DNA from 2 places in the Bacillus sp. SRI_025 genome. Region 1 is predicted to be linked to the other one. Evidence: riboswitches for the same ligand, from Rfam matches in the RefSeq annotation. Region 1 holds a riboswitch; the other holds the start of a gene.
What was found. Region 1 has a riboswitch for glycine ahead of gcvT (glycine cleavage system aminomethyltransferase GcvT). Riboswitches for the same ligand answer to the same signal wherever they lie in the genome.

Region 1 (11,454 bases):
TGCGAGGGGATTGCTAGAGACAATGAACAGGCTTTTTCCTTTATGTGCAATGGGTTCAATGTCTTTTAACGGCTCGACGACACCAAAAAAGTTTGGATATTGCACGAGAACTGCTGCTGTATCATCGCAGACGGCCTTTTCCAGTGCAGCTAAATCTGTCTGCCCTTTTTTCGCAGGCACTTCAACAACTTCAATGTTTTGTCCTTTGGCGTATGTTTTCAGCACCGCTCTTGATTCAGGGTGAACCGTTTCAGAAACCACCACTTTTTTCTTCTTTGTGTGTCCCGCAGCAAGCATTGCCGCTTCTGCTAGTGCCGTCCCGCCATCATACATTGAGGAATTGGCTAGATCCATACCAGTCAGCTCAGCAATCATTGTTTGAAATTCAAAGATCGCTTGCAATTCACCTTGTGAAATCTCCGGCTGATAAGGTGTATACGCTGTATAAAATTCAGAGCGTGAGATAACATGATCGACAATGACAGGCTGGTAATGATCATATACACCAGCACCAAGAAACGATGCATAGGAAACTGTATCCTTATTCTTTGCAGCTAGCCGGGATAATTCCCTGACAAGCGCTGTTTCAGATGCGGCTTCTTTGATGTTGTATGCTCCTTTGAATCTCACCTTCTCTGGGATATCTGAAAAAAGCTCATCAATCGACTGAACGCCGATGACATCCAGCATTTCTTTCTGATCTTGCTCTGTTTGCGGCAAATATCTGTGCTTCATCCTCTATTCCCCCTCGTTATTTGGTTCTTTTATAAAATGGTGTTGTGACGATTTTGGCTTTTAGACGCTTTTTGCGAACCTGTACTTCCACCTCTGCCCCAAGCTCCGCTTCTGAGGTTTCGATCAAAGCAAGCCCGACATTTTTCTTTAATGTTGGGGATTGAGTGCCCGTTGTGACAAACCCAACCTGCTTTTCTCCTGAAAAGACTGGATAATCTGTACGCGGAATCCCTTTTTCAATCATTTCAATGCCGACAAGCTTTCGCTTCAGTCCCTCTTCTTTTTGTTTTTTAAGTGCTGCTTTTCCGATAAAATCAGCTTCTTTATCCGTTTTGACAGCAAAACCAATTCCGCCTTCTAATGGAGAAATATCCTTTGTCAGCTCCTGGCCATAAAGCGGAAGCCTTGCTTCAAATCTCAAGGTATCACGTGCACCGAGTCCGCACGGTATTAATCCTTTTGGCTGCCCCGCTTCTAATAAAGCGGACCAAAGGTGGACCGCATCTTCTGACTGGCAGTAGATTTCAAAGCCATCTTCCCCTGTGTAACCTGTTCTAGAAACGAGCACTTCTTTATTTGCGACCTCAGCTTTTGATAAAAACGTAAAAGGTTTAAGCGATGTCACCTCTTCATCCGCCACCTCTTTGATGATGTCAGCAGCAAGAGGTCCTTGAAGCGCTAGCAAGGCGGTTTGATCAGATATATTTTTGATCAATACGTCATCCTTCTCTTGGTGCTTCAAAAGCCAATCCACGTCTTTATCGATATTTGATGCGTTGATGACAAGTAAATAGTGGTTCTTTTCTTTTTGGTAGACGAGCAGGTCATCTACCGTTCCGCCATCTTCATAACACATGGCTGTATATAGTGCCTTACCGTCTGTCAGCTTAGACACATCATTGGTTAATAACCTTTGTAAAAAAGGAAGGGCATCTTGACCTTTGACGTCCACCTCACCCATGTGAGACACATCAAAAAGCCCTGCTTTTGTTCGAACAGCTTCATGTTCTTCTTTAATGGAAGAAAATTGGACAGGTAATTCCCAGCCCCCGAAGTCAATGGTTTTTGCGCCAAACGTTTCATACGCATGAAAAAGCGGTGTTCGTTTCAACATCAATCGTTTCCCCCTTTTTTTAGTGCAAATGCAAGCTGAATTTTCAGAAAAAAATCACAGCAAAAAAGGACAGAGCGCTCCCTTTTATCAAAAAGAAGTCTCTGTCCTTGCACCTGAAAGTTTACAGCACAACATCATTGTGCGTTTTCCCCTTTGGTGGTTTGCTAAAACGATCAGCAAACACTCTCCAGAGTTGCGTCCGGTAAGAGTACTTTTGCCTGAGAGATTCACTGAATCATTCAGCTTGCTCCTTCGGCGCCTGCCAGTGCAAAATAACCGCCAAGTCTCTCCCCATACCATCATCCGCTCATATTTTTCACATTTATTGGACATACTATCAAAATGGGTGACTTATTTTCTAGATCACTTATCAACATCCTACCATTAGAAATGGATGGAGAGCAACAGAAAAATCATTAACATTTTTAAAATAACCTTTCGATATCGTTCGCTTTTATTCATATATCTAGTCTTTTAGAGACCTCTTAAAAAATGAAGCGTTTAAAAACAGAACAATTTATCAGATCCTACTAGAAAGGCAGGCGACCACATTGAATATTCAAACGATTTTTGATCAGGAATGGGCAAATGAATTTCAGCAGCGGCTTTCATCAGACGGCCCCTGGGCGAACTGGGATATGTATCGATTAGCGACGCAGGTTCAAAAAGTCACAGCCATTGATTCATTCGAGGGGCTGCAAGCTCCTGCGCACCTGCCTGCATTCACACCTTTACAGCACCAGCTCGAAGTAGCCAGAAGAGTCGTAGAAGAAATGAATGGGAAAGCCATTCTAGCAGATGAAGTGGGACTGGGTAAAACCGTAGAAGCAGGACTCATTATCAAAGAATACATGATTCGTGGACTTGCCAAAAAAATTCTTATTCTTGTCCCCGCCTCCCTTGTATCTCAGTGGGTACAGGAGCTGCGGACGAAATTTTATATTGATGCTGTTGAACAAAAAAAGAGCTATGTGTGGGAGCAGTGCGACGTTGTCGTTTCTTCCATTGACACAGCCAAAAGACAGCCGCATCGAGACACGATTTTATCGATTGCCTACGATATGGTCATTATCGATGAAGCACACAAACTGAAAAACAATAAAACGAAAAACTATGAATTTGTGAGAAACCTGAATAAGAAGTTCTGTCTGCTGCTGACAGCGACACCTATTCAAAACCGGATCGGAGAAATATTTAATCTCGTTTCCCTTCTGAAGCCGGGCCACCTAGGAAATGAACATCAATTTAAAGATATCTTTGCCAAAAAGGACTTGCAGCTTGAAGACCATGACCGATTAAAACAGCTCGTCAATAAAGTGATGATTCGAAACCGAAGACAAGACACAGGCATCGAGTGGACAAAACGACATGTCAAAACGATTTCCATTGATTTTTCTCCGACAGAACAAGCATTGTATGATGAAATCTGCAAGCTGAAAGAGAATCCGTCTTATACAAAGCATATGTTTTCCATTATGACCTTGGAACGAGAATGCTGTTCAAGCCGTGAGGCAGTTTATATGACGATTAAAAAAATGCAGGAAGAAGAAAAGCATATTCTCGGCTCTTCTGCTATAGCGCAAATCATGGAGAAAATCAATCAAGTGGAGCAAAACTCAAAGGCGCTTGAAGTGGTCAAACTCATTCAACAGTTAAATGAAAAAGTCATTATTTTCACCGAATACCGCGCAACACAAATTTATTTACAATGGTTTCTACAGCAAAATGGCATTAGCTCCGTGCCATTTCGTGGCGGCTTTAAGCGGGGTAAAAAAGATTGGATGAAAGATTTATTTAGAGAACGGGCGCAAGTGTTAATTGCTACAGAAGCTGGCGGCGAAGGGATCAACCTTCAGTTTTGTAATCAAATCATTAACTACGACCTCCCGTGGAACCCGATGCGTTTAGAACAGAGAATCGGACGTATCCACCGCCTTGGCCAAGAACGAGATGTCCACATTTACAATATGTCAACAAACGGAACAGTTGAAGAGCATATTTTAAAGCTTTTATATGAAAAAATTCAGCTGTTCGAAAACGTCATAGGCGATTTAGATGATATTTTAACGAGAATTGATATTGAAGAAGTCGAAACAGAGTTGCATCAAATTCTCTTCCAGCATGAATCTGATGGAGACATGAAAAAGAAATTAACCCAATTTGCTTCTCATTTAACTGAAGCACAAACACCACTTTTAGAAAAGAGACAGCAGGGCTCATAAAGGAGAGTTGATCAATGGAGCAGCATGACATTCACACCTTTCTTCTCCGTTTTTTCAAGGCGAATCAATGCAGCATATTAGAAGAAAGTGCAGGACATATGACCGTACAGCTGACAATCGAAATGGATAAATTGATTATGAACCGTCCTTTTTATTGGCACTGGCTTGAAAAAACTGGCGGTGTACCTGAACCGCGGCAATTGACTTTCATCACAGATCAAAAAAAAGCGGGTGATACGGTCAGTGGTGAATTCATCCATTTCGGCTCCCCCCGGTTATTTCAAATATTTGAGGCGGTCAAACAACAGGGCCGTTTTATCCGGCTTTATGAACGAGTCAGCCCGCTCACGAACAATCAAATCGCACTTGAGCCATGGCTTGGTCTCAATGTAAAAATTTCTTACCTTGCAGACCGGAAGAAGGATAAGCTTTTATCATTAGGACTCCATCTTATACGCGGAGAAGTCATTGAACAATTTCAAGAAAAGCTGGAAGCTCGTGAGCTGTCGTCTCAAATTCCCGATTATTGTTTTACGATGAGTACAATGATTAAGCCAGAAAGCGGAATCAAACGGCTCTACAGCCTTATGGAGCGTTATGCCCATGAGGAGCCGGACGACTGGGCAGTGCGAGCCGTTCAAAAATGGAAAGAAGACTCCGAACTTTTAAACCAATTTTATGAAGGGACTTCAGACACATCTGTAGAATATGAAATAGAAAGGCAAGCACTCAAAACTTTATACGAACCAAAAATCAGTCTTACGATTGAAAATGGCGGACTTTTTTACTTACAGCAAAAAAGAGGAGGTTGACCCATAGTCCCCTCCCCTTTTATGTGACTTACAATTTTCGATCAGTCTAAAGCTAAGTTTGTCTGTTTGTATTGGGCGGAAACATGACGCAAGCAAACTATGAGGTCTTACCACCTATGTCTTTCCATTTCATGCGTTAAGTGCCTGAAATACATGATTCAGTATTTTAGGAGGGTATTTGTATGGAAAAGAAAACGAACAAATTAGACAGTGAATGGGTTCAATTATTACGTGAAGCTCGCAAGGCAGGACTAACAGTTGAAGAAGTCCGTCATTTCCTCAAATCAAATGAAAAGTCCTCTGAGTCTCCCCCTCTGGTAAGAAGTCATTCTATCAAACCTTTCTGAATGTGCTATAATATCGAAAGGAAGGTGATGACATTGATTGGCCAGCGTATTAAACAATACCGCAATGAAAAAGGCTACTCACTATCAGAACTGGCCGAAAAGGCTGGGGTAGCGAAGTCTTATTTAAGCTCAATAGAAAGAAACTTGCAAACAAACCCCTCCATTCAATTTCTTGAAAAAGTCTCCGCTGTTCTGGACGTCTCGGTTCATACACTTTTAAACGAAAAAGATGAAACCGAATACGATGGTCAATTAGATAGTGAATGGGAAAAACTAGTTCGAGATGCAATGACATCAGGGGTTTCGAAAAAGCAATTTCGTGAATTTTTAGATTATCAAATCTGGAGAAAAAAGCAAGAAGAGGAGTAAAGCGCACGTTTTAGCGCATACTCCTCCAATTGCTATGCAGATCTTGATATCAGCCTAAAGACTGGCTTTATTTTTTATCTTCGCTGTGTGCTTTTTCGTTTTCTTTCACGTAGCCTTTTTCATCCGTATGCTTTTTTGGATTGATCGTTAAACCATTCCACTGAGTCGCTTCGAAGGAAAGATCAATTTGAATCGCATCGCCTTGGTATTTATTTTGGATATAGTGACCAGCTTTATCCTTCGTCTGGTCATTGATAAATTCAATGGTCATTTCCACTTTATCGTAATCAAACGGATTCTTTGGAATGCCGTCATACTCTGGAGCCACTGTTCCATCAACAGTTGCTACATTAATTTTCCCACTTTCATGTAAAAACTTCTCATCGACGGCATGACGAAGCTTTTCAAATGCGGTCTGATCCTGTTTTGACGTTAATTGATGCAAGTCAAGCAGGTTTGCATGGTCTAAAATAATGTTTTTCGGATAACCATTTCCACCTTCGGCTCCAACCGTCAGAACACTCACCTGAAACTGACTGAGAAATTCTTCAGCTGTATTCTTACCGCCATTCTTCGCGGAAGATCCATCTGTAAACTGGCTATAATCAAGACTCATCAGCACTTGGTTTATCGCTAGTGATCCCTTATTATCAAAATGAAATTCTTTCTTGATCCGATCACCAGGTTTTAAGTTCGAAAGGTTGATGGCGCCGGAGTTCTCTTTAGCAGATAAATCCAGCTCTCCTGTCGAGTAGACCGCATTTGCCTTTTCAAAATCATTAAACGCCGCCCATGTTCCCCCGCCGATTAATGCAAGACCTAAAGCCCCTGATAATACACCTAAACGAATTGATTTCTTCATTGCCATGAATAATAAACCCCCTAATATTTTGTTTTATTGAAACCTGATTAGGTTACAAACGATTTAAGCTTGTTCCTCTGACATATGTACATCAGCCGTGTGTCTACGGTGTTTCGCTGCGCCCACAAAATGAATGGTTGAATAAACAAGCAGCATGACACCCGGTATAATAAGGAGCAAAGCAGTTCCAGCTGATGTCCCTGCATACGAAAGAAGCTTTCCTGCATAAGGAATGTTCACTCCCATATACTGCGCAGTCACCTGATCCGCTTTTACCAGCGTGCCGTCCTGATACATATTATTGTCACCCTTCGTCTCAAACGCTTTATTTGCATCCTTTCCCTTCACCCCAACAATTCGGTGGGTCACAAAGGACTGATCCTGCTTTGTTTGGAACGTAATAATATCTCCTTTTTTGAGCGTCTCAGGTGAGGCGACCTGCTTTACAACAATCAGTGACCCAGCTGAAAATTCTGGTTCCATCGAACCTGATAATACTTGCTTCAATTGATAACCGAAAATCTGAGGTTCTCCTCCTGTTGTTCTTGATGACAACACGACAATAATTGAGGCTATCATCACCGTGAACACCACCACATAAAGAATACTTCCAGACATCTTCATCCATTTTTTCATGATCCCTTCTCCCCTTCGCCTATCATTTCTCGATTTAAAAGACAGCTCCATTTAGGACGCCTTTTCTTGACACTTTGAGAGCACCATCTGTTTAGACCAAAAGTACGCCTGATCAGATGCGCCAAATCCTTTAGAATAAAAGATTTTAAATGCATAGATTCCATTTGTTTTTGCTTTATCTGTCGTGACAGTCGCTGTTTCTTGCGACAATAGGGACTTTATGGAGCCCTTTTCAAGAATATGACCATCTTGTAATGGCTCCTGACCATTTCCCACTTTATGTAATTCCCACTTCCATTCAGAGTACGCAATAGGCTGTCCACTATTTTTTAGTGTCATGCTCAGCCTTTGAGGTGCGCAGACTGTTCCTTCGATCATCGTTTGATCGACAAGCTCCAATTGACTTCGATCCCATTTTTTAGGCTGACAATGCTGATCTGTCTGTTCAAAGTTTTCACATGTTTTCATTACAAAATTTTTGTGCTCGACATCGTTAAAAGAGGCATTCGTGGGTGTCATGAGGAAAGATGTCAACATCAAACAAATGGCACAAAAAAGGACAAAGAGCGACTGTTTCATTAATCCCTTCAACTCCTTGAACGGTTGTTCTTTAAAAAGAACGATTATATACAGTATAAGGAAATACCTATAAAACCCAAAACGTCAAATTAGTTCATTTTGTTCTTAAACAAGAACCATTGCGAGAAAATTCTTCCATTTTCTCATTCTTTCGCCATATTCAATATTTTTTTGTGTGACATTTGTACTTCTTAAAACTTACATAAAAATGTAGGATTTGGTCAGGATATGAAGAGGTGAGGTGATGTTAAGTGAAATATGGAAAAATCATAATCATGCTCAGTTTACTGCTGAGTCCTATGATGCTAGACGTCAAACCTGTGGATGCGAGAGGTTTGACTGCCGCCGCAGACCAATGGGAAACGCGAGCAGTCAAAGAAGCCAAAAAAAGATACCCGCTAACGCAAGTCTTATTTAAACAAAAAGTATGGGACCGCCACCGCGATAAGGAATCTGTAAAACAGTATCATATTACGTTAAAAGACCATACAAAGGAATTTGGGGTGTTTGTCACCATTTCCTATAATCCTTACTCAAATAAGGTGAATAAAGTGATTGTTGTGGAGGAATACAACTAAAATGGCATAAAAAAACCGCCTGCTGGCGGCTTTTTACTTTCGTCGATGTCGCTGACGTTTTTTAAGCATCATGGAGAAGCCAAACGGCAGAACCCCAAATAATCGCTGTGAAAACGGCGGTTTTGTTTCCATTTTTTCTTGTTTGTGTTCCTTCCGTTCGTCTCGTGGTGTATTCATATATTTAATGATTTCCTGCGTCATATATTTTACATAGTCATTTGTTTTCAAGCAAATTCACCTCTTCTTCCTTCAAGTGTTACCAGAAAGAGGATGATTTTATACACTGGCTAATCAGGGTTTGCCCATCTCATGATTTCATCGGTCTTCCAATCCAGCATCAGCTCCCGCTCATCGGATAAGCCATCCTTTGTTTTCACCCTCACCAAAGCGAGGACACGTTTTTTCTGTTGATCGCATTTCATCTGCTTCAGTGTCACATGCCCTTCTTCTGTATCAATATAGATCTTCTGCTTTTCACAAATGCGTTTTACTGAGCTGGCAGCTTCACTCACACCCACCCTAAAAAGATGCTGTTTTTTATAAAAAGAAATCGTGAGCTCTGCACTTCTCAGCTCTTTTTGAAAGCCCATCGTTATCGCTCCTAGGATCAAGAGAAAAAATAGGATCACAGCAAGCACATGCGGATAGATAAACCCTTCCTCTCTTTTCACGATTTAGGAACCACCCCTTTATATGTGAAAAAAACGGCTTCATGAACCTTACCAGATCCATCTGTGACTTTCAGGATGGCTCTATGCTGACTCGTTCTCACCTGAAATTGTTTCACCTTGTGCAATAAAGGAAGATGTCCAGCTTGATCCGTACGTTTTCGAAGCATCTCTTGATATGGCTCAATCGTTACCACTCGCCCTTGATCAGATACATACTCTAACGCATTACCTCCTTGCACCGATCGAACTGCCGTTGCACGGCTTAATTCCTCATCTAATTGCAGGACAGTTTGTTTCCACTCCATTTGTGAAAATCGGTTAATCTCTTCAAAAGGAAGGGCTTTCTCAGCTGTTGAAAAGATCAGTACAGAGCCAAAAGAGAGGAACAAAAATAGCTGCAATTGCCACAAAGCCTGGACAAGGGTAAAACCTTGTTCACCGTTCCGCAACCTGGTGAAAGCATATGGTCTGCTTTTTTTGTAAGTTGTATGATACACATCCCTTCTCTTTACTCCAATTGAATACATATGTGTTGTCGCCTCGCTTCTTTTTGACAGACGATTTTGTACCCTTTATGAATGCTTCATTCATCTGTTCATGTAAGATTTGGTAAGCTTCAAGTTTGGCTCTTACTTCCTTTTTCCCCAGCATGATTTTTTCATAGGCCGGCATAATCACAAGGGCTGCAAATAGGAAGATATGACAAGCAAACAGCGTTTCAATCGTACTAAACCCTCTATTGCTTTTGAACATGGATTCGCCCGCTTCCTAAATAAATCGTGAGTTTATACGTTTGACTGTCAAATTCGACAATGAGAGATCCACCGCTGCTTGGATGTCCATTTTCATTAAAATAGATACCTTGCGAGAATGTAGAAGTTTTGATGCTGCCCTTTTTATGCTGATAAGAAGCAATGACTTCGTTACTCTTTTGATCTATTACCTGATAAGATACATGCGGCGGTTGGATCTCAACATGCACACGTGTTTTTTTGATAAATGCAGTATATGATGCCAATTGAAGATCTTGTTTCATGAGGTTTACTTGTCTTTTGGCTTCAGCGCTTACTATTAAATTTGGGATTTTCATTCCTATGATCGACAATAGAATCGATAGAACTAGTAAGATCATTAGCTGCTCTATGAGGGTAAAACCCTTCTCATGTAAAAGTAATTTATTCATGCTTCACGTTGCCGTTTTGAATGACAATCGCTTTTCCATTAGGACAGGTTAATCCCTTTTTAACATAACCTTCTTTTTCTAACTCAGCTAAAGATGGCGTCTTCCCATCATGCTCCAATTCATACGCCATCACTTGTGTGCTGACCATTGATTTGAGCCCTTCACAGCCCTTTGCTTGAATTGCTTGGTGATGACGTGTGATATTCGGTATGGTAATGAGTAAAAGAATGGATATCACGAGCATGACAATTAACATTTCTAACAGGGTAAACCCTTTATCATTCATGTCTTTGTCCTCCTTCTTACACTTGCTCCATTAGTTGATACATTGGTAAAAGAATAGATAAATATACGATGAGTATAAGAAGTGCCGTCACACCATAGATCACCGGCTGCAGCCAAGACATCCATTTTTCAATTTTCAGCTCTGCATTCTCTAATAGAAATTGGCTGTACGTGTACATTTCTCTTGCTAGCATCCCGCTTGCTTCACCATGTTTGATGATGGCTGCAAAATGTTTTTCGAAAAAAGGACTCTCACTTACTTGATGTGCCATGCTTTCTCCTTTTCTTAACTCATCCATCATTTGTTCACCTATTTCTTGAAGAAAAGGTAAGTAGCTTTGCTGTTTAAAAGCTTGCAAACCCTCGTACATCGATAATCCAGCCTGAAGCAGTCCGCTTAGCTGAAGAGAAAAAAGGTATGTATGCATCAGCTGCATCCCTTTATATAAAAAAGGCAGCTTACTCATCACCCTCAATTTCTCAAGCGTCGACTTTTTCCTAAAAAACAAAGCATAATAGCCGGTAAGACAAATACACAGACAACTGGTGATGAGCAGAAAAGCATGAAGGAATTGAAACATTCCAAACATTCCTTGAATCAGCCAAGACATGCGGGTATCCATCGATGAGTACAAAACAGAAAATTGAGGAATGATCATATTCTGAACGAGTATCAGCACGACCAAAACCGTGAAGATGAGGAAGAGCGGGTAACGCAACATGCGTTTAAACGTGTCTAACTGCTTGACTTTTTTCTCTAAAAAACGGGCGCTTTGTTCTAAAGCACGGGCTAGACTGCCATGCTTCTCAGAAAAACATAGTATGGCGATGACTTCCCGCTGAAAATGGAGTCGCTCGAGCACCACATAAAAAGGCTCGCCTTCGTGCAGCCACTGAATACCTAGTTTTAATTGCTGCCGCTGTTGTTTTGATAACTGGATATTCACCATCACTAATGCCTCAATCAATGTATATCCAGCCTGAATTAATTGAGCCAGTTTTGATAGGCATTCAGCTTGGTCCTTTTTAGACCATACTTTAGAGGCTCGCTTCTTCATAAA
Region 2 (11,454 bases), on a different contig from region 1:
TTAATTACTTTTTATTAGGTATGGTCAATATTATTTTGGCTTCAAATATGCCATTTTTAATCAAACAATTAGATACCAATAGTGCGGGAATTAGTTATATGATTTCGGCGCTTGGCATTGGCAGGGTGCTCACGTATGGTTTATCAGGCGTACTGTCAGATCGTTTTGGGCGGAAGCCGGTCATTTTGGTTTCTGGTGTGCTGATGGCGGTGTTCCTCATTGGAATCCCATTGTCTCCGAATTATCAAATCGCGTTTGCGTTTGCGATTTTGGCAGGGGTCGCGAATTCGGCAATGGATGCAGGAACGTATCCTGCGTTAATGGAGGCTTTTCCGCAAAACTCGGGATCTGCGAATGTGATGGTGAAGGCCTTTATCTCCATTGGGGCAACCATTTTGCCACTGGCGATTTACTTTTTAGCAGAGCATGATTTGTTTTATGGAATTTCATTTTTTGTTCCTGCTCTGATCTATCTTGTGAATGTCTTGATGCTGTGGACCTTGCCATTTCCGAATCATCGCAAGGTGGAGCAAGTCCAGGTAACGGAGCATGATGGACTTCCGCGCTTCTCGACAGAGCCTACATTTTGGAGGGAAGGGATCGCACTCATTTTAATCAGCTTTACATCAAATGGGCTGTATGCGCTGCCGCAAATTTGGCTTCCTACGTACGGTGAGGCCATCTTGGGGATGGCATCGGGCAGTGCTGTGAAACTGCTCAGTTACTATAGCATGGGCGGGCTGCTGTCTGTTGTGATGCTTGCGTTTCTGTTGCGCCGTTTTGTCCGTCCGGTCACTGTGCTGTTGATCTATCCAATCATTACACTTGTTTCTATTTGTGTGCTCTTGGTCGTGAAATCCCCAGTGATAGGAACCGTCAATGCTTTTGTATTAGGGTTTTCAACAGCAGGAGTTTTTCAGCTAACGTTAACTGTGATGGCTGAATTCTTCTGGAAAAACAAAGGGACGATGACTGGGATTATCTCCACAGCGGGCGGCGTGTCGGCTATCGTCATCCCGGTCGTAACAGGGTTAATTCAGAGTCACGCGTCCATTTTACAAATCTTTATGTTCGATGCAGTGGTGGCTGTTGCAGCCATTATCGGCGCACTGTATATCCTGTATCGCTACCGTCAAGTTATGGTACATGATTAAAAAAAGACGACCTCCGCTTAGGAAGTCGTCTTTCTTTTGTTTTAGAAACGGTCATTTTCAAAAAGGATTTGTTTTACTTGATCAACTGGCATATCTTCACCAGTAAAGAGTTTGTAAGCAAGTGCACCTTGCCATAACATCATTCCAAGACCGTTAATCGTTTTGGCGCCAGCTTCCTGTGCTTGTGCAAGAAGCTTTGTTTTTTGCGGGTTGTATACGACATCTGTCACGATCAAATCTTTACGAAGTACATCAAGTGTATCATCGATAATGCTGAGCTGATCTAGTGGTTTCATGCCAAGGCTTGTCCCGTTTGCCAGGATCGCACTTTCTGCTACTTCACGACGGAACGCGTCTTTGTCTTCAAGTGGGAAAATGTTTGCTTTGACACCGAAAGATTTCATTTCGTTGTTGATGTAATTTACATTTTCTTCTGCTTGAACGAAGTATTGGTCATTACGAGCAAAAATACTAATTTCACGAATGCCGGACTGTGCAAGCTGAATCGCAATCGGAGTTGCCGCGCCGCCAGAGCCAACAAGTGTGACTTTTTTGCCGGCTAATTCAACGCCATGCTCAATCAAGTTTCTCACATATCCAAGACCATCTGTGTTGTAGCCGATGAGCTTACCATCTTTGTTTACTACAGTGTTACTTGCACGTGTATATCTTGCAGAATCATCTAGTTCGTCTAAGTAATCTAGTACTTTCATTTTGTTCGGCATAGAGACGTTAAATCCAGCTGCACCCATTGCTTTCATACCGTTTACGGCTGCTTCTAGTTCATCATTCCCTACTTCAAATGCGAGGTAAGCATAGTTGATACCTGTTAGTGTATAGCCAAGGTTATGCATACGTGGTGAAAGGCTGTGTCCGATTGGTGTAGCAAGAAGACCGACTAATTTTGTTTTTCCATCAATATTTCGTTCATGTATGTTTGTCATGATTGACATCTCCTTTAGTTATCTAAATAATTTTTTCATGCGTCCAAGAACAAAGACCGCTAGTAATACGCTAATAACCGCAATGATCATATCGAAGAATAACGTCATTTTAATATCGTACGTGCTGACCAGCCCACTTGTAATGAGCGGCACGAGAATAAACGCTGAGCTTGCCGCAATGTTGACATAGGATGAAGCCGTTGCTTTGTTTGTCGGGAACAATTTCATCATGATACTCATCGCAAGCTGGAAGATTCCTGCTGTAAATAGCCCTAAGAAGAAGGTGCTGACAATGACAATGCTGTACGTTTCGATTTGGAAAAGTGAAAGCATTGCAAGGAACGCCCCAATTGGATAAATGATTGCCACCATAATCGGTGAAATGAATTTATCTAAGACGATCGAAAGCAAGAGAACAGATACGAGTGCTCCAATACTAAAATAAGATAGAAGCTGTGTAGCTTGTTCTGTACCAAGTCCGATTAATTTTAACCCGAGCTGTGGAAGCCATGTCTGCCATACGACAAACAATGCAGTCGACGTGAATCCCATAAGTACAACAGCTAAGCCTTCGCCAAGCATTTTTGGTTCTTCCTTCAGCTGGTCTTGTACTGGAAGAGCAGCTTGTGAAGAAACTTGCTTATGGTTCGGGAATGGCATAAAGATTAAGTAAATTCCTACAAGTAAATAAAGAAGCCCTAGTCCAAAGAACGCCCAGCCCCAGAAGATGTCATGTGCCACTAGGTACGCCAAGATAAATGGAAGAACAGTCGCCCCAATGGATACAGACGCTTTTACTAAAACAGAAGCCGAACTTGCCTTTTTCGGAAATGACTCTGTCAAAGCAGGGTAGGTTCCTGAATCAAGCAGTGAGTTGGCAATACCTGCTGAAATCGCAAAGATAAATGCCAGTGTATAACTCGTTGTCGTTGGAATACCGATTAAGAATAATAAGTAAAGAAAATTTCCTGTAATAATGACAGGCTTACGTCCCCAGCTATCGGCTAACCGACCTGAGAAAAAGAGAGCAATGAGTTTACCAATTCCGATCGCCGATACAAGCAAGCTGATTTTCGGAATATCTACATGGTAGCGTTCAGATAAGCTGTCCATGTTGGAAGCTACAATAATATTGATCATGCCAAGCATGAAGTAGTTTAAATACATGCCAAGTGACGATTTAATATAAGGATTTTTCATGTTCCCACTCCTATATTTGAAACCCCTTTAAGGTCAAATTCGTTGTATACCCTTTGTTATTGTTTCCTTCAAAATGAATAATATGAAGCCCATCACAACACCCCTTATTGATGAAAAAATAATGAATATTCATCTGTTCTTCAATCAAGTACATCGTTCTACTAAAATGTAAAAAATAATAACAGCCTTGATTAGGAAGTGAAACTTCATGATTTGATCAGAATCATAAAAAATCACTTTTAACTGTTTTTTGATAGAAATAACGATAGGACTAAATAGGTATAACGATATACTAAAAGAAGCAACGAAATAAATATACTCCTGCATTTTAAATGTGTCAAGTTTATGACTTTGTGATTTAAAAAAAGAAAAATGAAACAAAGAAATAGTTGACTTGTTCAATAAAAAAAGAGAATTGCTGCACACAATTCTCTTTTCATCATGATGGAGAGGTTTCTCTAATATGAAGTTGAGGCTTTAAAATCAATCTCTGCAGCTCTTCATCCTGATCGTTCATTTTATGATATAAAAGGTTCGCTGCTTTTGCCCCGATGGATCGGGGGAATGAAGAAACAGTGGTGAGCGGCGGATGGTACATCTCCGCTTCAGGAACATTATCGAATCCAACCACATCAATATCTTCACCTGGCTGGATGCCCCGTGCTGACAGTGCTTGCATGACTCCAAATGCAACTAAGTCACTAAAACAAAAAATAGCGGTAGGAGGCTCGGGTTGATCCATCACTTGAGCGAGTGCTTCTTTCCCGCCTTCACGAGTAGGTACGATATCAATAATAAGGGAATCATCAATCGTCAGGTTTTCATCGTCATGAGCTCTTTTGAAACCTTTCATCCGCTCAATCCAAGTCGATGAGGTCTTGATGCCGCCTAAGAAGGCGATACGTCGATGCCCCTTCTGAAGAAGATGATGAATGGCCATCCAAGTGCCTTGTTCATAATCAACACCGACATAATCACATTGCACATCTGATAACTCACGATTTGCAAGTACTTTTGGGGTGCGAATTTGATTTAATTGTTTGACGGTTCGAGCAGAGCTTTTCGAAGCTGGGTTTAAAATAATTCCGCCCACTCGGTGCTCTACCATGGTGGAAATGAGCCGCTCCTGTTTGTCGACACTGTCAAAGGTTGTACCAAGTAAAACGGTATAGCCTAGTGATTCAAGCGTGGTTTGCACGCCGATTAAAAATTCCGAAATAAAGGTGTTAGAAATATCTGTGACAATCACACCAACGATATTTGAGCTTTTTGACCGCATGTTGGCAGCTACGCGGTCATATACGTACCCTAAGTCTTCCATGGATTGAAGCACTTTGTTTCGAGTGGCTTCAGAAATTCTAGGATTATTTCGAACAACGAGTGATGCCGTTGAAGTCGAGACACCGGCATGCTTGGCGACTTCCTGTAATGTGACACGCTGTTTGTTCATTTTTTTCATTTATCTTCACCAACTTCAATGGATTGCCTAACTTTGTTCATGATCAAGAGGGATTTCTCCATCAGACGAGCCGAACATCTTTTGGTTTATTATACATGAATTAGGGGGGATTGATGAAGTGAAGACATATGGGTATCACCGTAAATCATAAAAGATTACCATTGACAGCTTTCTGATTGAGGCGTAAAATATAAAATTATTCAGAAATAGCAACATTTTAATTAAATAACGAAGGCTATGATTGCTGTGGGTCACACTATAGCAGGAGCAGCTTCTGGAGAGACCGCATGTATGTGCGGCGCCGAAGGGTTCACAATCTCAGGCAAAAGGACAGAAGAGTACGAAATATTGTATTTGTGATGCATGGATGATGCCGTGTATTACTTTTCTCTATTTTGCTATTCTTTTATGACCGTGAGATTGGAGCGCATCCAATCTCTTTTTTTATGGACTTTTTAAAGAGTTCATTATTTCAGTATAAGATCGTGTCGTAGGAGGGTGTTAGCATTGGCACAACAAGAATTAAAACGAGATTTATCAAACCGTCATGTGCAATTGATTGCCATTGGCGGAACCATTGGAACAGGGCTGTTTTTAGGCTCTGGAAAAGCCATTCAATTGGCAGGTCCATCAATCATTTTTGCTTATTTAATTGTCGGAATGGCCATCTTTTTTGTCATGAGGGCACTTGGAGAATTGCTTTTATCGAAGGCGGGCTATCAGTCATTAACCGATATTGCAGAGGACTATCTCGGCCCGTGGGCATCTTTTGTGACAGGGTGGACATATTGGTTTTGCTGGATTATGACAGCGATGGCGGATGTCATTGCGGTCGGAGTGTATGTGCAGTATTGGTTTGATATCCCGCAATGGATTCCTGCTATCATTTGTTTGTTGATTTTACTAGGATTGAATCTATTAACGGTGAAGCTTTTCGGAGAAATGGAATTTTGGTTTGCACTCATTAAAGTGATTACGATTCTATTACTGATCGGTGTTGGAATTGTTCTTTTAATCATTGGTTTTCAAACCGATGCCGGACCGGTGACAGTAACGAATTTATGGTCTCATGGCGGGTTATTCCCGAATGGTGTCACAGGCTTCTTGCTGTCATTCCAGATGGTGATTTTTGCGTATGTGGGAGTTGAACTGGTTGGCGTATCCGCAGCAGAAACAGCTAATCCGCAAAAAAACATTCCCTCTGCGATTAATAAGATTCCATTAAGAATTCTATTTTTCTATGTGGGTGCGATCTTTGTTTTACTATGTATCAACCCATGGTCTGAGCTCAGTGCATCAGAAAGTCCTTTTGTGAAAACCTTTGGGCTCATTGGGATACCAGTAGCAGCGGGGCTTATCAATTTTGTTGTGTTGACGTCTGCGGCATCAGCTTGTAATAGCGGCATGTTCTCGACAAGCCGTATTCTGTATAATCTCAGTCATCAAAAGCAGGGGCCAGCTTCCTTTGGACGTTTGAACAAGCACGCTGTCCCGAGTAATGCGCTATTTGTTTCAACGATTGTAGTATCGGTCGGTGCACTTTTAAGCAAGCTGATTCCCGAACAAGCCTTTGGGATTGTTACCACGATCAGTGCCATTTGTTTCATTTGGGTATGGAGTATTATTTTAATTTGTCATTTGAAATATAAAAAAACACGGCCTGAACTGCATGCAGCATCTACCTTTAAAGCACCGTTCACACCTTTTGTGAATATTTGCGTTCTTGCGCTCTTTGCAGCCATTCTCGTGATCATGCTCTTCGCAGATGCAACACGTCCTGCGTTGCTATTGACACCGGTATGGTTTGGTTTCTTATTTTTGATTTATACACGAAAGAAACGCCGTGCATCGTAACGGACGGAAAAAGCACAGCCTTTTGACAGAGCTGTGCTTTTTATCATTTAACGATTTCTAATCTTCAACACATAATTTGCATTCAAAATGATCAAAACAATTCCAATCACCATGATCGAGAACAGTTGAGAGTGATTGGCTCCAAGGGAATACACAATCAAAATAAACATGGCACTAGTCAATAGAATATTCATCATTTGATACGTGTGAAACAGTCCGCCAAGCATGACATGCTTTTCCCCTTCGTCTGAAATGGCGAGCAGCTTTTTACTATAATCTTTGTCGGACGGACTTGGCAGATTGCGATTAGGATAGACAAGTGTAAGAACGGATATCGCTACATAAGAACTGATAATGGTGACGATAAATAAAGCAGCATTGACCAGAATCAACCAGAGGGGCTGCTCGGTGACGATGGTTATACCGATGGCAATAATGGACAAAATCGTACTCACCGTATTGGCTAATGTCGAATCAGTAAAGGTCCGATATTGCTTTGCCTCCAGTTCATCTTCCTCATCTCCAGAGACCGAAAGAGACACTCTTTTTTTCATACGTGAAATCCCTGAAAAACAATAAATAATCAATAAAATTGTCACTCCACTGATAACAAGAGTCGCTTCAAATGCAATATCAATAAGTGTCATCTCAAATTCGGCTGCCAGCAGACAGTAAGCACCGAGAAAGCCAAGGAGAGCACCTAAGAGCATTTTGTATACAGTTTTCATGATAGTTCATCCTCCTCGAATAGAAAAATACGTTCAATGGGTTCCTGAAAAATTCGTGAAAGCTTAACAGCGAGCAAGAGAGACGGCATTAATTCATCACGTTCCATTAAGCTGATGGTTTGACGAGAGACCTTTGCACGTTTCGCAAGCTCAGTTTGGTTTAAACCATCACGCGCACGAAGCTCTTTTAACCGATTTTTCATTCTGTCACCTCAAGTTTTAATTGAAATCTTTCCTTGATTGTAAAGCATTATATTCAATTTGACAAGTAAAGTTGTCAAATTGATAAAAATAATTGTCAGAAAGATCATCTTTATTGAAAAGGTGAACCATGATACGCTAAAGGAAAGAGAAACAGAAAACAGGTGATGGCCGTGTTCATTGATCAATTAAAAAATGACTTACATCAATCACAACCGTTGTTCATTGGAGAAGAGACAGCGTTCAAAGCAGCAGTCCTGATCCCTTTAGTACAAGTAAATGGAGAATGGCATATATTATTTGAGGTACGATCGCTCACCATGAGAAAACAGCCGGGTGATATTAGTTTTCCTGGGGGCAAGCTCGACGGCAGCGAAACAGCACAGGAGGCTGCACTGCGAGAAACACATGAAGAGCTGGGCATTCCGCCAGAATCGGTCGATATCCTTGGACAGCTCAGTCCTTATATCGCTTCTCCATCCTTCGTCGTATACCCATATGTCGGTATCATTGATGAGCAAAAAGTGAAACACTCCTATAATCAAGAAGAAGTAGAAGAGACCTTTACCGTGCCTCTATCATGGCTCAGCCAATATGAGCCGTACCTACATCATGTATCCGTTCAGCCAACACCAGGAGAGGACTTCCCTTATGAAAAAATCATGAATGGTGAAAAATACAGCTGGGGGAGCCGGTCGATTGAGGAATGGTTTTATGATTATGAAAACTACACCATATGGGGATTAACAGCCCGCATATTAAAGCATTTTGTATCTGTTGCAAAAAGAAATTCCTAGAGAATCGCTCTCTAGGAATTTGTTGTATTCAGCCGTTCCTTCGCTGTTTGTTTTCCTTTATCAATTGGAATAGGCGCTCTCGCTTGGCTCAGTCCGTAGGAAGGCATGTTCACGTAGATGGATTCATACGAGCCGGCTTGAATTTGGTATGTTTCATGATAGATGCCCACCGCATCATTATTTCGTGCCATTTGGTTAAATCTTTTCCAAGCAGCCAAATGCTTCTCCATCTTGGCATAGGCAAGGAGGTCATCTGTTGATTTCCAATATTGAATCATCGCTGTCGTGCGTAATCCAAAGTAATTTTCTGTCCCAAGAAACCCTAGCTCCTCTTGATGGGTATACAGCTCCTTGATCATGCCAGGCATCGACATGAACACAGGCATCCATTGATGAATGGCCCAGCGTTTGTTGATCCTCATTCCGATAATGAACACCACAATCGAATCAGAATTGTCCGTTGTAAATCTGCCAGCACGTATGTCTTTTTTCATTCATTTACCCTTCCTTCTTCATCGAATGGAATGTCTCCACGCACCAATCAATTCCAGCTTGAGCCACTCTTTTCCCATAATCTAAAGTAAACAGCCAATACTTTGCATCCGCTTCATCTGGGTAAAGCTCTTGAATGTTTTGTTCAATCGCAACATATGTCTCATAACGAATACGGAGCTGCCTCTCATAATCCTGTAAAAGCGCTAGTTTTTTCTCAAACGAAAGATATTGACCGAAGAATAACTTTAATAACACCTCATTACGCTCTGTTGGTAACTGATCGAGCGGCTGCGCCAGCCATTCTCTTAACGTGTCCAGTCCTTTTTCAGTCAAATGATATTCCCGCTTGTCTGAGCGACCAGAGCTAGCAGCAGGTGAAACCTCCGCAAGGCCTTCCTCGACTATTAACTTTAAAGCTGGATAAATTTGTCCATAACTGATTTTCCAAAAATGATGCAAACTCCTATCAATTAATTGCTTCACTTCGTATCCTGACTTACAATCTGTCGTTAAAATACCTAAAATCGCATACGTCGTATCATTGTATTTTTTCATATCAACACACCTATCTAAAAGATATATCATTTAGATATATAATAAATGATGTGAAGTGGCAGATACAAGGGGTTGTTGAAAAATAAATTCGATAAAGGAGGTGACTCACTCATATATTGATAGAAAAAATGAAATTCTGTCGGTGGAGGTATGTATGAATAGATCGAAAATCTGGATCGTGGCAATTCTAGCGGTACTAATCATGGGTGCTGTCAGCTGGATAGCATATCAAACAAATACAAAAAAGAGTGTATTGAATCAATCTTACGCCTTTGCATATAAGACCAAGAATCATGTGAACTGGTTCAAAGTAACGGAGAAAAAAGGGAAAGTAACAGGTCATCTGAATGAAACCATTTTGGAGGAAAACCCAAAAAGGCATTTTGATCCTAATCTATTTATCAACAAATATAAATTAACCGGCAAAACGATTGAAAACGGTTACGAATTTCAAGTAAAGCAAGGGAAAGAGACGGTCACATATGAAGTTCACCTTGCTGAAAAAGATCTTTCTGTGAAAAAACAAGGTGAAAAACAAAGCATCACATACAAAGCAGTTGATCAAACAAAACTACGTGCTGTTCAAAAGGACATTCATGACCGATATGAAGAACTGATGGAGGACACTGAAAATAGATTTCATGATTATGTAAGAAACTTCATTAAGAAAGTAACGGGCGCTTATGGTTATCTGTATACGGCAGAGGATGGTTCATACCAGCTATTTCTAAAAGTAAAACGAATGTATATGCAGTCTGAATGGGCAGGTTCTTTTCTGATGAGAACGGTCCCAGGAGATGGTGGAGCACCTTATAAAGAAACGAAACATACAGCCGGCGGTGTTTCAGATGGGATAATGTTTGATTTGAGTACTTATCCTGCAATTGAAAAGGGTTTTATTTTAGGGGAAACTGACCGAGACGCAACATCAATTAGATTTCCCTTTAAAATGGCAGGCGGTACAATAGAATTTAAAGCTGTCACGAAAGAGGAATATCAAGAGCAAACGGAAGCATTTAAAAAGCAGGCTGAAGAAAAGAAAAAATAGATCGTATTGGACCAGGTGAATAAGGGTTAATAACATATCTGAATTCTCCATGAAAAAAGGATATTATTTGCATAGATGTAATATATTATTAAGAAAATACTTATCTAAATTTTCTAGAATCTATTTTTAAGTGAATAAGAATTTAGTTGAATATATGGTAAAATATTGTTGATGTTGATTTCTCAAATTAAATATTAGAGGAGGTAAGTATGTGCAAATTGAAAATCTGGGTCGTGTCTATCCTAGCCATACTCATCTTGGGTGGAGGCGGCTGGACAGCATATCAAGCAATCGCACAAAAAAATTCATTGAATCATTCCTATGCATTTGCGTATAAAACTAAGGATAGACTGAACTGGTTCGAGATATCTGAGAATAAAGGCAAAGTAACAGGTCATTTGAATGAAAGCTATATAGAAGAAATTTGGTGGGACCCTCAATTATATAAAAAACAATATGTCATAACCGGCCATTCAAAAGAAAATGGGTATGAATTTCAAATGAAAAAAGGAAAAGAAACGATCATATACGAAGTTCATTTTTCGGGGAAAAACCTTTCTGTGAAAAAACAAGGCGAGAAGCAAAGCACGATTTATAAAGCAATCAATCAAAAAAAGCTAGATACGTATCAAAAAAAGATTCAAAATCGACATCAAAATCTAGTTGATTCATCAGAAACTAGATATTATGAAAATATGAGACACTTCAGGGATAAAGTGGCGAAAGTATATGGTTTTCTATATACGGCAGAGGATAAACAACTATTTTTACAAGTGGAAAGCATGCATGTTGAGATTGGATGGAACGGCTCGTTTCTAATAACAACTGTTTCTGAAGAAGGTTGTAAGCCCTATAAAGAAATGAAATTAGAGGTCGGAGGCTATACTGATGGGGGAGAATATTTTGACATGAGTTATGATCCTATAATTGAAAAAGGTGTCATTATAGGTTCGACTGATCGAGATGCAAAATCAGTAAAGCTGCCAATTAAAAAGACAGACGGTACAGTAGAGTTAAAA

Region 2: another riboswitch for glycine. It lies ahead of AC20OE_RS04215 (amino acid permease); the one in region 1 lies ahead of gcvT (glycine cleavage system aminomethyltransferase GcvT).

What each region holds. Positions count from the first base shown of each region.
Region 1 is NZ_JBYEGB010000002.1:527,615-539,068, reverse strand. Features, by position in the region: gene gcvPA (aminomethyl-transferring glycine dehydrogenase subunit GcvPA) at 1-735, opposite strand, end outside; gene gcvT (glycine cleavage system aminomethyltransferase GcvT) at 752-1,849, opposite strand; glycine riboswitch at 1,949-2,042, opposite strand; glycine riboswitch at 2,046-2,152, opposite strand; gene AC20OE_RS07710 (DEAD/DEAH box helicase) at 2,401-4,071, shown strand; gene AC20OE_RS07705 (YqhG family protein) at 4,086-4,883, shown strand; gene AC20OE_RS07700 (anti-repressor SinI family protein) at 5,066-5,230, shown strand; gene sinR (transcriptional regulator SinR) at 5,264-5,599, shown strand; gene tasA (biofilm matrix protein TasA) at 5,667-6,467, opposite strand; gene sipW (signal peptidase I SipW) at 6,525-7,097, opposite strand; gene tapA (amyloid fiber anchoring/assembly protein TapA) at 7,149-7,676, opposite strand; gene AC20OE_RS07675 (DUF3889 domain-containing protein) at 7,976-8,254, shown strand; gene AC20OE_RS07670 (YqzE family protein) at 8,288-8,482, opposite strand; gene AC20OE_RS07665 (competence type IV pilus minor pilin ComGG) at 8,542-8,925, opposite strand; gene comGF (competence type IV pilus minor pilin ComGF) at 8,922-9,452, opposite strand; gene comGE (competence type IV pilus minor pilin ComGE) at 9,361-9,678, opposite strand; gene comGD (competence type IV pilus minor pilin ComGD) at 9,662-10,108, opposite strand; gene comGC (competence type IV pilus major pilin ComGC) at 10,101-10,394, opposite strand; gene comGB (competence type IV pilus assembly protein ComGB) at 10,411-11,451, opposite strand; gene comGA (competence type IV pilus ATPase ComGA) at 11,432-11,454, opposite strand, start outside.
Region 2 is NZ_JBYEGB010000001.1:821,298-832,751, reverse strand. Features, by position in the region: gene AC20OE_RS04235 (MFS transporter) at 1-1,154, shown strand, start outside; gene AC20OE_RS04230 (shikimate dehydrogenase) at 1,196-2,098, opposite strand; gene AC20OE_RS04225 (MFS transporter) at 2,117-3,298, opposite strand; gene AC20OE_RS04220 (LacI family DNA-binding transcriptional regulator) at 3,738-4,757, opposite strand; glycine riboswitch at 5,022-5,101, shown strand; gene AC20OE_RS04215 (amino acid permease) at 5,265-6,611, shown strand; gene AC20OE_RS04210 (DUF3169 family protein) at 6,659-7,339, opposite strand; gene AC20OE_RS04205 (helix-turn-helix transcriptional regulator) at 7,336-7,542, opposite strand; gene AC20OE_RS04200 (NUDIX hydrolase) at 7,714-8,337, shown strand; gene AC20OE_RS04195 (DUF4188 domain-containing protein) at 8,349-8,831, opposite strand; gene AC20OE_RS04190 (PadR family transcriptional regulator) at 8,836-9,387, opposite strand; gene AC20OE_RS04185 (hypothetical protein) at 9,542-10,435, shown strand; gene AC20OE_RS04180 (hypothetical protein) at 10,645-11,454, shown strand, end outside.